Regions from separate parts of the Curtobacterium guangdongense genome, predicted to be linked through region 1. Evidence: predicted binding sites of a transcription regulator. Region 1 holds the regulator's gene; each other region holds the start of a gene.
What was found. The regulator HrcA, encoded in region 1, represses chaperone genes, less so after heat shock. The targets are predictions, from matches to a motif close to TTNGCACTCGNNNNNNNCGAGTGCNAA.
Positions count from the first base shown of each region.

Region 2: a site for HrcA is predicted at 1,337-1,363, ahead of groL (chaperonin GroEL). Genes of this name have one in related genera too.
Region 3: a site for HrcA is predicted at 1,091-1,117, ahead of groES (co-chaperone GroES). Genes of this name have one in related genera too.

Region 1 is NZ_JBMPIT010000008.1:107,318-110,588, forward strand. It holds gene hemW (radical SAM family heme chaperone HemW) at 1-223, shown strand, start outside; gene ACO0E1_RS14215 (DUF4870 domain-containing protein) at 251-682, opposite strand; gene hrcA (heat-inducible transcriptional repressor HrcA) at 791-1,813, shown strand; gene dnaJ (molecular chaperone DnaJ) at 1,940-3,052, shown strand; gene ACO0E1_RS14230 (16S rRNA (uracil(1498)-N(3))-methyltransferase) at 3,052-3,271, shown strand, end outside.
Region 2 is NZ_JBMPIT010000010.1:105,835-109,105, forward strand. It holds gene groL (chaperonin GroEL) at 1-1,272, opposite strand, end outside; gene ACO0E1_RS16080 (cold-shock protein) at 1,477-1,680, opposite strand; gene ACO0E1_RS16085 (LytR C-terminal domain-containing protein) at 1,919-2,509, opposite strand; gene ACO0E1_RS16090 (DUF3263 domain-containing protein) at 2,506-2,802, opposite strand; gene ACO0E1_RS16095 (DUF2332 family protein) at 2,909-3,271, opposite strand, start outside.
Region 3 is NZ_JBMPIT010000004.1:90,921-94,191, reverse strand. It holds gene ACO0E1_RS06985 (class I SAM-dependent methyltransferase) at 1-1,063, opposite strand, end outside; gene groES (co-chaperone GroES) at 1,211-1,507, shown strand; gene rarD (EamA family transporter RarD) at 1,623-2,564, shown strand; gene ACO0E1_RS06970 (ABC transporter substrate-binding protein) at 2,686-3,271, opposite strand, start outside.

The DNA of each region.
Region 1 (3,271 bases):
CGTGCTGCTCGCCACGCGCGTCCGTGGCGAGCTCCGGACGTCCGAGCTCCGCCAGGAGGCTCGTGGCCGGGTCGCGGGGCTCATCGCACGGGGCCTCGTGGACGGCCGCAGTGCCCTGGGGCAGACAGGCGGCGAGGGCATGGCCGGCACGCCGGGTCACCTCGACCTGACGCTGCGGGGCCGCCTGCTCGCGGACGCCGTGGTCCGGGAGCTGCTCGACTAGCCCTGGCGCGTCACCAGCCCTGGCGCGTCACTGCTTGAGGAACTCGATCGACAGTGGGTAGCGGTAGAAGCGGCCCTGGTTTGCGGCGACTGCGGCCATGATGCCGAACACGATCGTCAGGACGCGGACCGCGAGGATGATCAGGATGCCGATGCCGAGCCAGCTGGTGATCACGCCGACCACGTCCGCGATCGCCATGGTGATCGAGAAGTTCAGCGCGACGCGGGTGTGCTCGCGGACGAACTGACCCCGGTCGCGCAGCACGAAGTACGCCACGAGCGGTGCGATGAAGCTGAAGAAGATCTGGCCGACGTGCGTGAGTGTGGCCCAGAGACGCTGGTCCTCCGGCGTCATCGGCTGCGGCGGCTGGTAGTAGGGGCCGGGGCCCTGCGGTCCGCCGGGCTGCTGGCCCCAGGGTCCGCCCGGCTGTCCGTTGCCCGGCTGCTGTCCGTAGGTCATGCCGGAAGCGTAGCGATCCGATGTGGAGAAGTGTCGGGACGTCGGTGCGCGGGCGTAGGATCAGCACTCGACACGTCCGAGTGCCAGCACGAACGGAAGGGATCTGGGTTGGTCAGCGAACGCTCCCTCGAGGTCCTCAAGGCCATCGTGCGCGACTACGTCGCCTCACGCGAGCCCGTCGGGTCGAAGACGATCGTGGAGCGCCACGCCTTCGGGGTCAGTGCCGCGACGATCCGCAACGACATGGCCCTGCTCGAGGACGAGCAGCTGATCATCGCGCCGCACACGTCGTCCGGCCGGGTGCCCACGGACAAGGGGTACCGCGTGTTCGTGGACCACCTCGCCGCCGCCCGTCCACTCTCCAGTGCGCAGCGGCACGCCATCGAGACCTTCCTCGGGGCGTCCAACGACCTCGACGACGTCCTCGGCCGCACCGTCCGGCTGCTCAGTCAGCTGACGAACCAGGTCGCGCTCGTCCAGTACCCCTCGATGGTGCGGGCACGGGTGCAGCACATCGAACTCGTCCGGCTGGGGGACTCCCGGCTGATGGTCGTGCTCATCACCGACACCGCCAGGGTCGAGCAGCGCGTCGTCGAGACCGACGTCGCGCTCGACGAGTCCGCGCTCGTCGAACTCCGCACGGTGCTCAACGCGGCGACCGTCGGACTCATGCTCCACGACGTCCCGACGGCGCTGCGGGAGATCCCCGCGCAGATCCGGCCGGAGTCGCAGACCCTCGCCGGCGTCGTCGTCGCGACGGTGATCGAGCAGGTCGCGGCCAACCGTCAGGACCGCCTGGTGATGGCGGGCGCCGCGAACCTCGCGAAGAGCGAGCAGGACTTCTCCGGCGGACTCTTCCCGGTGCTCGAAGCGATCGAGGAACAAGTGACCCTCCTCCGGTTGTTCGGAGAGATGCAGCTCGACGACGTGTCCGTCACCGCACGGATCGGCGTCGAGAACGCGGAGTACGGCCTCGACGCGACGAGCATCGTCGCCGGCGGGTACGTCGCCGCGGGCGGGGAGGTCGCCCGACTGGGCGTCCTCGGACCGACCCGCATGGACTACGGCTCCAACATGGCCGCGGTCCGCGCGGTCGCGCGGTACCTGTCCAGACTGCTCGGAGAGAATTGACGACCGCCGCAGTGCACACCGACCGTGCCAGCCCGACGGCAGCAGCGACGCGGGCCGACCGCGTGACGTGACCACGGCCTCCAGGCCGAACCGACCAGACGACCGACGAAACCAACTGAGGGATACGTGGCAGACCACTACGACGTCCTCGGTGTCCCGCGCGACGCGGCCGACGCCGACATCAAGAAGGCGTACCGACGCCTCGCGCGCGAGCTCCACCCGGACGTGAACCCGAGCCCGGACGCCGCCGAGCGCTTCAAGGACGTGACGCACGCGTACGACGTGCTGAGCGACCCCGAGCAGCGACGGCGGTACGACGCCGGCCCGCAGGCCGACAGCCCGTTCGGCGGCGGGGCCGGCGGCTTCAGCGACATCTTCGACGCCTTCTTCGGTGGCGGCGGGGGCGGCGGCCGGGGTTCCGGTCCCCGGAGCCGTGCCGAACGCGGACAGGACGCCCTGCTCCGCATCGACGTCGACCTGGACGAGGTCGTCTTCGGCACGCACAAGGACGTCGAGGTGGACACGGCGGTGCTCTGCGAGACGTGCGGCGGTTCCTGCTGCGCTCCTGGTACGAGCCCGCGCACCTGCGACATCTGCGGTGGCTCCGGTCACATCCAGCGCCAGGTCCGGTCGCTCCTCGGCAACGTCGTGACGAGCGCACCGTGCGGCACCTGCCGTGGCTACGGCACCGTCATCCCGAACCCGTGCCCGACCTGCCAGGGCCAGGGCCGCGTCCGCGCCCGTCGCACCATCCCGGTCGACGTGCCCGCCGGTGTCGACTCCGGTCTGCGCCTGCAGATGCCCGGCCAGGGCGAGGTCGGCCCCGCCGGCGGCCCGTCGGGTGACCTCTACCTCGAGATCCGCGTGCGGCACCACGACGTCTACAGCCGTGACGGGGACGACCTCCTCGCCACGCTCGAGGTCTCGATGACCGACGCGGTACTCGGCACCACGGCGACGATCGACGGCCTCGACGGCCCGGTCGAGCTCGAGATCCGTCCCGGCGTGCAGAGCGCCGACGTGCTCGTGCTCAAGGACCGCGGCGTCACGAAGCTGCGCGGGAACGGCCGCGGCGACCTCCGGGTCGGCGTGCAGGTCGTCACCCCGACGAAGCTGTCGCACAAGGAGCGTCAGCTCGTCGAGCAGCTCGCGAAGTCGCACAAGGCGTCGCCGCCGCAGCTCGCCCGGTTCCAGCAGGGGATGTTCGGCAAGCTCCGCGATCGCTTCTTCAACTTCTGATGGCATCGCTCTACCTGGTGGAGTCGCTCGACGGTGTGGCCGTCGGCGCCTCGGTGACACTCGACGGGGCCGAGGGCCGGCACGCCGTGACGGTGTCGCGGGTGCGGGTCGGGGAGACGCTGCGGCTCTCGGACGGGCAGGGCACGGTCGTCGTCGGCGCGGTCGCGTCGCTCGGCCGCGACTCGTTGTCGCTGACGGTCTCGGACGTCCTGGTGTCGT
Region 2 (3,271 bases), on a different contig from region 1:
CGCCACGGCCCCGGCCTGGATCAGGGCGACGCCACCACCGGCGACGATGCCCTCTTCGACGGCTGCCTTCGCGTTGCGGACGGCGTCCTCGATGCGGTGCTTGCGCTCCTTGAGCTCGACCTCGGTCGCGGCACCCGCCTTGATGACGGCAACGCCACCGGCGAGCTTCGCGAGGCGCTCCTGGAGCTTCTCGCGGTCGTAGTCGGAGTCGGTCGCCTCGATCTCGGAGCGGATCTGACGGACGCGGCCGGCGATCTGCTCCTCGTCGCCAGCACCCTCGACGATGGTGGTCTCGTCCTTGGTGATGATGACCTTGCGGGCCTTGCCGAGCAGGTCGAGCGTGGCGTTCTCGAGCTTGAGGCCGACTTCTTCCGAGATGACCTGGCCGCCGGTGAGGATCGCGATGTCCTGCAGCATGGCCTTGCGACGGTCGCCGAAGCCCGGTGCCTTGACGGCGACGGACTTGAAGATGCCGCGGATCTTGTTCACGACGAGGGTCGCGAGCGCTTCGCCGTCGACGTCCTCGGCGATGATCAGGAGCTGCTTGCCCGCCTGGATCACCTTGTCGACGACCGGCAGGAGGTCCTTGATGTTCGAGATCTTCGAGTTGACGATCAGGATGTAGGCGTCCTCGAAGACGGCTTCCTGACGCTCGGGGTCGGTGACGAAGTACTGCGACAGGTAGCCCTTGTCGAAGCGCATGCCCTCGGTGAGCTCGAGCTCGGTGCCGAAGGTGTTCGACTCCTCGACGGTGACGACGCCTTCCTTGCCCACCTTGTCGATGGCCTCGGCGATGAGCGCGCCGATCGTCGGGTCCGCGGCGGAGATCGACGCGGTGGCGGCGATCTGGTCCTTGGTCTCGATGTCCTTGGCGTTCGCGAGCAGCTGGTCCGAGACGGCCGCGACGGCCTTCTCGATGCCGCGCTTCAGCGAGACGGGGTCGGCACCGGCGGCGACGTTGCGGAGGCCTTCGCGGACGAGGGCCTGGGCGAGCACGGTCGCGGTGGTCGTACCGTCACCGGCGACGTCGTCGGTCTTCTTGGCGACCTCCTTGACGAGCTCCGCACCGATCTTCTCGTACGGGTCGTCGAGCTCGATCTCCTTGGCGATGGAGACACCGTCGTTCGTGATCGTGGGGGCGCCCCACTTCTTCTCGAGGACGACGTTGCGGCCGCGCGGGCCGAGCGTCACCTTCACGGCGTCAGCCAGCTGGTTCAGGCCGCGCTCGAGGCCACGGCGGGCCTCCTCGTCGAAAGCAATGATCTTAGCCATGTGAGTTTCTCGTCCCTCCCGGACGTCGTGGGGGTCTTCCGGCACGCGGCGTGAGCCCGTGCGCTTGGCACTCAGTACGACCGAGTGCCAACCCGATTCTGGCACTCGCCCCCTGGGAGTGCAACACACACGACGACACCGGCACCCCACACGAACGAACGCGCCGCCCCCGACGGGACGACGCGTTCGCGAGTGGTTCGGCGACTAGGCCGGACGCACCGACTCGGCCTGCGGGCCCTTGGACCCCGTGCCGACGTCGAACGTCACTGCCTGACCCTCTTCGAGGACCTTGTAGCCACTCATGTCGATGGCTGAGTAGTGGACGAACACGTCCTGGCCCCCTCCATCGACGGTGATGAAGCCGAAGCCCTTTTCAGCGTTGAACCACTTGACGGTTCCGTTGGCCATGATCTGTTGCTCCCTGCGGTACTGCTGTTGCGATCGACGGCACCGTCGGGAGGCGCCGCGGGTCCGAGTCCCGGGCTTTCCTGGCGTGCGTACCGAGGTGCGACGACATTCCGATCACGGGGTGACCACTTGTGACTCTAATCAGGAAGCGCGATTCGGCAAGAGGTGTGACGCGTATTTCATGCCGATTCCGCCGGAACTCAACGTGCCGGAAACACAGTTGTTACAAAAGGCAGACTCAACCGCTGAAGTCAGCACCGAGCACGACACTGATGTCGGCATTCGGGAACGCCGCGGACTGCTCCACCGCGGTGACGCCGAGGGACTGCGCGATCCCCTTCGCGAGCGCGGCCTGCGACTCCTGCTGGTAGTACACGATCGTCGACGCGGTCCCGGTCGAACCGGCGTTCCCGCTCGAGGTCACCTTCCACCCCGCGGCGGTCAGCTTCGACGTGCCCGAGGCAGCGAGCCCGGGCGTCGACGTGCCGTTCAAGACGACGAGCGTCGTGCTGCCCTGGTCCGACGGCGACGCCGCGGCGGCCTCCGACGACGAAGACGACGAGGAACCGTCAGACGGCGCCGAGGACGACGACGACGAAGCGGACGACGACGCTGACGCCGACGGCGAGGACGACGAATCGTCGGTGAACGAGAAGCTGCTGTTCAGGAGCGCGAGGACGAGCACTCCGATGCCGACCAGCACACCGGTCGCGAGCGCCGCCCACGCGAACGCGACCCAGCCGCGTCCACGCCGGTGCATGCCGCGGTGCGCACCGACACGCGGCCCGTCGGTCACGTCGTCGAAGCGGTCATGGGGGAATCTCGTCATCGTTCCTCTTCGGTTCCGGTGGCGGTCGCCGGCTGGACGAAGCTGCGGTTCGCCCGCGCGCTGGTCCGCGCACGACGCAGTCGCTGCAGTCGCCCGACGAGCTGCGGGTCGTACGCCAGCGCCGCCGGGGAGTCGATCACCCGGTTGAGCACCTGGTAGTAGCGCGCCGGCGACATGTCGAACTCGACCCGGATCTCGGCTTCCTTCGTCCGGTCGTGCCGCGCACGCTCGTGCTCGAAGGCGAGCACGTGCTTGGCGAGCTCGCTGAGCTCGTCCGCGGGGATGGTGGTCACGACGGTCCGATCACATTCGGGTAACGGGTCTCGCACATCGTAGGGGTGCCGTCGATGTCGACCCTGGCATGGCGCTGGACTGTCGCGGAATCGGCCGCCGACCCTCTCAGAACCAGCGGATCGCCGTGCCGAACGCGTCGGAGACCGCGACCGCGACGCCGTCGACCGACAGGGTCGCGAACGCTCCGGGAGCCGCGGCGTCGACGTCGGGCGGCAGTGTCGACGCGACACCCGTCAGGATGCCGGTCCGCTCGAGGGCGATCCAGCGCACGCCACGTTCGACGACGCGGTCGACGAACCGTTGCCGCTCGGCTCCCGGGACGTAGACCAGGGTGCCGGTGGTCAGCACGACCGGCTCGCAGTCGTCCGGCAGCAGGTCGAGCGCGCGGTCCAGGTCGTCCGGCACGCGGCCGGCGACCCGGACGGGAGGCACGGCGAGCGTCGCACGCGCCGCCGCACGCATCAGGGC
Region 3 (3,271 bases), on a different contig from region 1:
GCTTCTTGATCTCCACCGTGCCGATGCCGTCCGCTGCGAGGCGTGCCGCGAGCTGCTTCACGTCGAGGGGCATCGTGTCGAGCACCCGGAAGCCCTGCGCGAAGGGCGTCGTCACCGCACTAGAGGACGTGACGTAGGCGATCCCGTCCGAGAGCATGTGCCCGTCGATCGACCGCGCCAGGTCACCGATCAGGCGCGCACGGATGACGGCCCCGTCCGGCTCGTAGAGGTACTCGCCGATCGGCCCGACCGGCTCGTCCTCGGAGTCGTCCGCCGCGGTCAGCTCCGCGATGCCGTGCGCTCCGATGACCGTGGCCGCGCGCCGGATGCCCGGGCGGGCGAGCGGCCCGAACCAGAGTGCGAGCTCGACGACCTCGCGGTCGACGGACGTCCACTGCGCTTCCGCGGTGTCCGGGACGAGGTCGCGGTCGATCCCGGGGCCGAGCTTCACCCCGGTCGGCGTGGTCGTCGCGGCCGCGAAGACGGTGTCCAGCGACGGCGACCAGTCGTCGGGGTCGGCGAGGCGCCGTGTGTTCGCGTGGCCCGTCGTCCGACGTGCTGGATCCATCCAGACGCCGTCGACGCGCGACAGGTCGAACGAGGCCGCGTGCCCGAGCTCCACGCGGGCATCGGGCCAGAGCGCGAGGTTGTGCGTCGCGACCGCCGCGGTCACCTCGTCGCGGTCGACCGCGGTCACGTCGAGGTCGAGCGCCGCCATCGCCATCGCGTCCCCGCCGATGCCACAGCCGAGGTCCGCCACGCGACGGAGTCCCGCAGCGGCGAAGCGTCCGGCGTGCTGGGCAGCGACGGACAGCCGGGTGGCCTGCTCGAGCCCGGCCTCGGTGAAGAGCATCCGCGACGCGAAGTCGCCGAACTTCCCCCTGGCCTTCTGCCGGAGCTTCGCCTGGGTCAGCACGGCGGCGACGAGCCCGGGATCGTGCCCCTCTGCTCGCAGCCGGGAGACGACGCGGACGATCTCACCGTCGTCGGAGACGCTCGGCGTACGGTCGAGCAGTGCCATCCCGTCCGGGGTCAACAGCTGGGCGAGATCGGCGGCGTCCATGAGACGATCCTGTCATCAACGGATGCGCTGGCACTCGGATTGACCGAGTGCCAGCGGCCCCCTACAGTTGGACCTGGCACTCTCGTGTGCGTAGTGCCAACCGGTTTTCATCTGTACCGAGTCAGTACCGAGAAAGAAGAGGTCACCGTGGCCGTCACCATCAAGCCGCTCGAAGATCGCATCGTCATCCGTCAGGTCGAGGCGGAGCAGACCACTGCTTCCGGTCTCGTCATCCCGGACACCGCGAAGGAGAAGCCGCAGGAGGGCGAGGTCGTGGCCGTGGGTCCGGGTCGCATCGACGACAACGGCAACCGCGTCCCGCTCGACGTCGCCGTCGGCGACAAGGTCATCTACTCGAAGTACGGCGGAACCGAGGTCAAGTACTCGGGCGAGGACCTCCTGGTCCTCTCGGCTCGCGACGTCCTCGCGGTCATCGAGCACTGAACCCATCTCCACGAACGAACGCCCCGTCAGCTCCCGGCTGACGGGGCGTTCGCCGTTCCGGCCTGGAGGCTCGGAGGACGTCCGTCGTGTCGGCGCACGTCCGTAGCATTGGTCCGTGACCGAGCGCGTGGCCAGGAGCGAAGCATCCGTCGGGGTCGTGCAGGCGATCGTCGCCTACGGGCTCTGGGGGCTCATGCCGCTGCTCTTCGCGGCGATGGCCCCAGCCGGCGCGTTCGAGATCGTTGCCTGGCGGATCGTCTTCGGGCTGGGGTTCTGCGTGATCGCGATCGCCGTCACGCGGTCGTGGCTCCGGACGCGGTCCCTGCTCGTCCAGCGTCGGGTGATGGGCGTCATGGCGATCGCCGCGGTGCTCATCGTCGTGAACTGGACCGTGTACGTCATCGCGACGACGACGGGCCACACGGTCGAGGCTGCGCTCGGGTACTTCATCAACCCGCTCGTGACGATCGCACTCGGCGTCGTGCTGCTCCGCGAACGCCTCCGTCCGGCGCAGTGGACCGCGGTCGGCATCAGCGTCGTGGCCGTCGTCGTCATCGCCGTCGGGTACGGCCAGATGCCGTGGATCTCGCTCGCGCTGGCGTTCTCGTTCGGGCTGTACGGCCTGGTGAAGAAGCGCGTCGGCGGCACCGTGGACGCGCTGTCCGGTCTGACGATCGAGACGATGTGGCTCACACCGCTCGCGGTCGGCGCGTTGGTCGTGCTCGGCGTCACCGGGATCGGCGGCGGCATCACGTTCGGCGGCGAGGGCTGGGTGCACGCGCTGATCATGATCGGGGCGGGCCCCGCGACGGCAGTCCCGCTGCTGCTCTTCGCGTCGTCGGCCAGGCGGCTGTCGCTCTCGACACTCGGGCTGACGCAGTACCTGACGCCGGTGATGCAGCTCGTCGTGGGCGTGACCATCCAGCACGAGGCGATGAGCACCTCGCGGTGGATCGGGTTCGGGATCGTGTGGTGCGCCCTCGTGATCCTGTCCGTGGACTCGTTCACCGCCGCGCGCCGCGCCCGACGCACCGTCCTGCCGGCCGCACCCGCCTGACGGACGCGCCCCGAGCCTCCCGTCCGCCCGGCTTGCCGGGCCGTCCTGCCGGGCCGTTCTGCGAAAGCGACAGTCCCCGGCAGGAATCCTGCCGGGGACTGTCGCTTTCGTGGCGGTACGGTTACTTCGCGACCGAGCCCTGGATCGCGCTCTGGTACTGCGGCTTGTTGTCACCGTCGAACTTGTAGATGCCGATGTAGGCGGTCGACGGGTCGTTGTTCTTGTCGAACGGACCGATGCCGGACGGACCCGTGTAGTGGATGTCCTTGCCGTCGTCGAGGAGTGCCTTGCAGTCCTTGAACGTCGAGCACTCGGTGCCGCCGTCCGCGCCGGAGACCGCAGCCATGTTGGCCTGGATCGTGCCGGAGTCGGTGCCCTTGCCCTTCACCGCGGCGAGGGCGGCGAGGGTGGTGGCGTCGTAGGACTCGGCTGCGTACGAGTAGTCGGTGAGGTCCTTGCCCGACGACTTCTTGTAGTAGTCGACGAGGCGCTGCTTCAGCTCGTCCTTCGGCGAGGCGCCGGGGATCGTGCCCTGCGCACCCTCGAGCGTGCCCGGGTCGAAGTCCTTCGAGTAGTCCGCCGTGTTGCCGTCCGACATGTAGATCTTCGCCATGTCGGCGTTCTGCGACTTCAGCTCGGGGATGATCGACTTCGTCTCGTCGAACGCCAGGACGACGATCGCGTCGGGCTTGGTCGCGAGTGCGGCC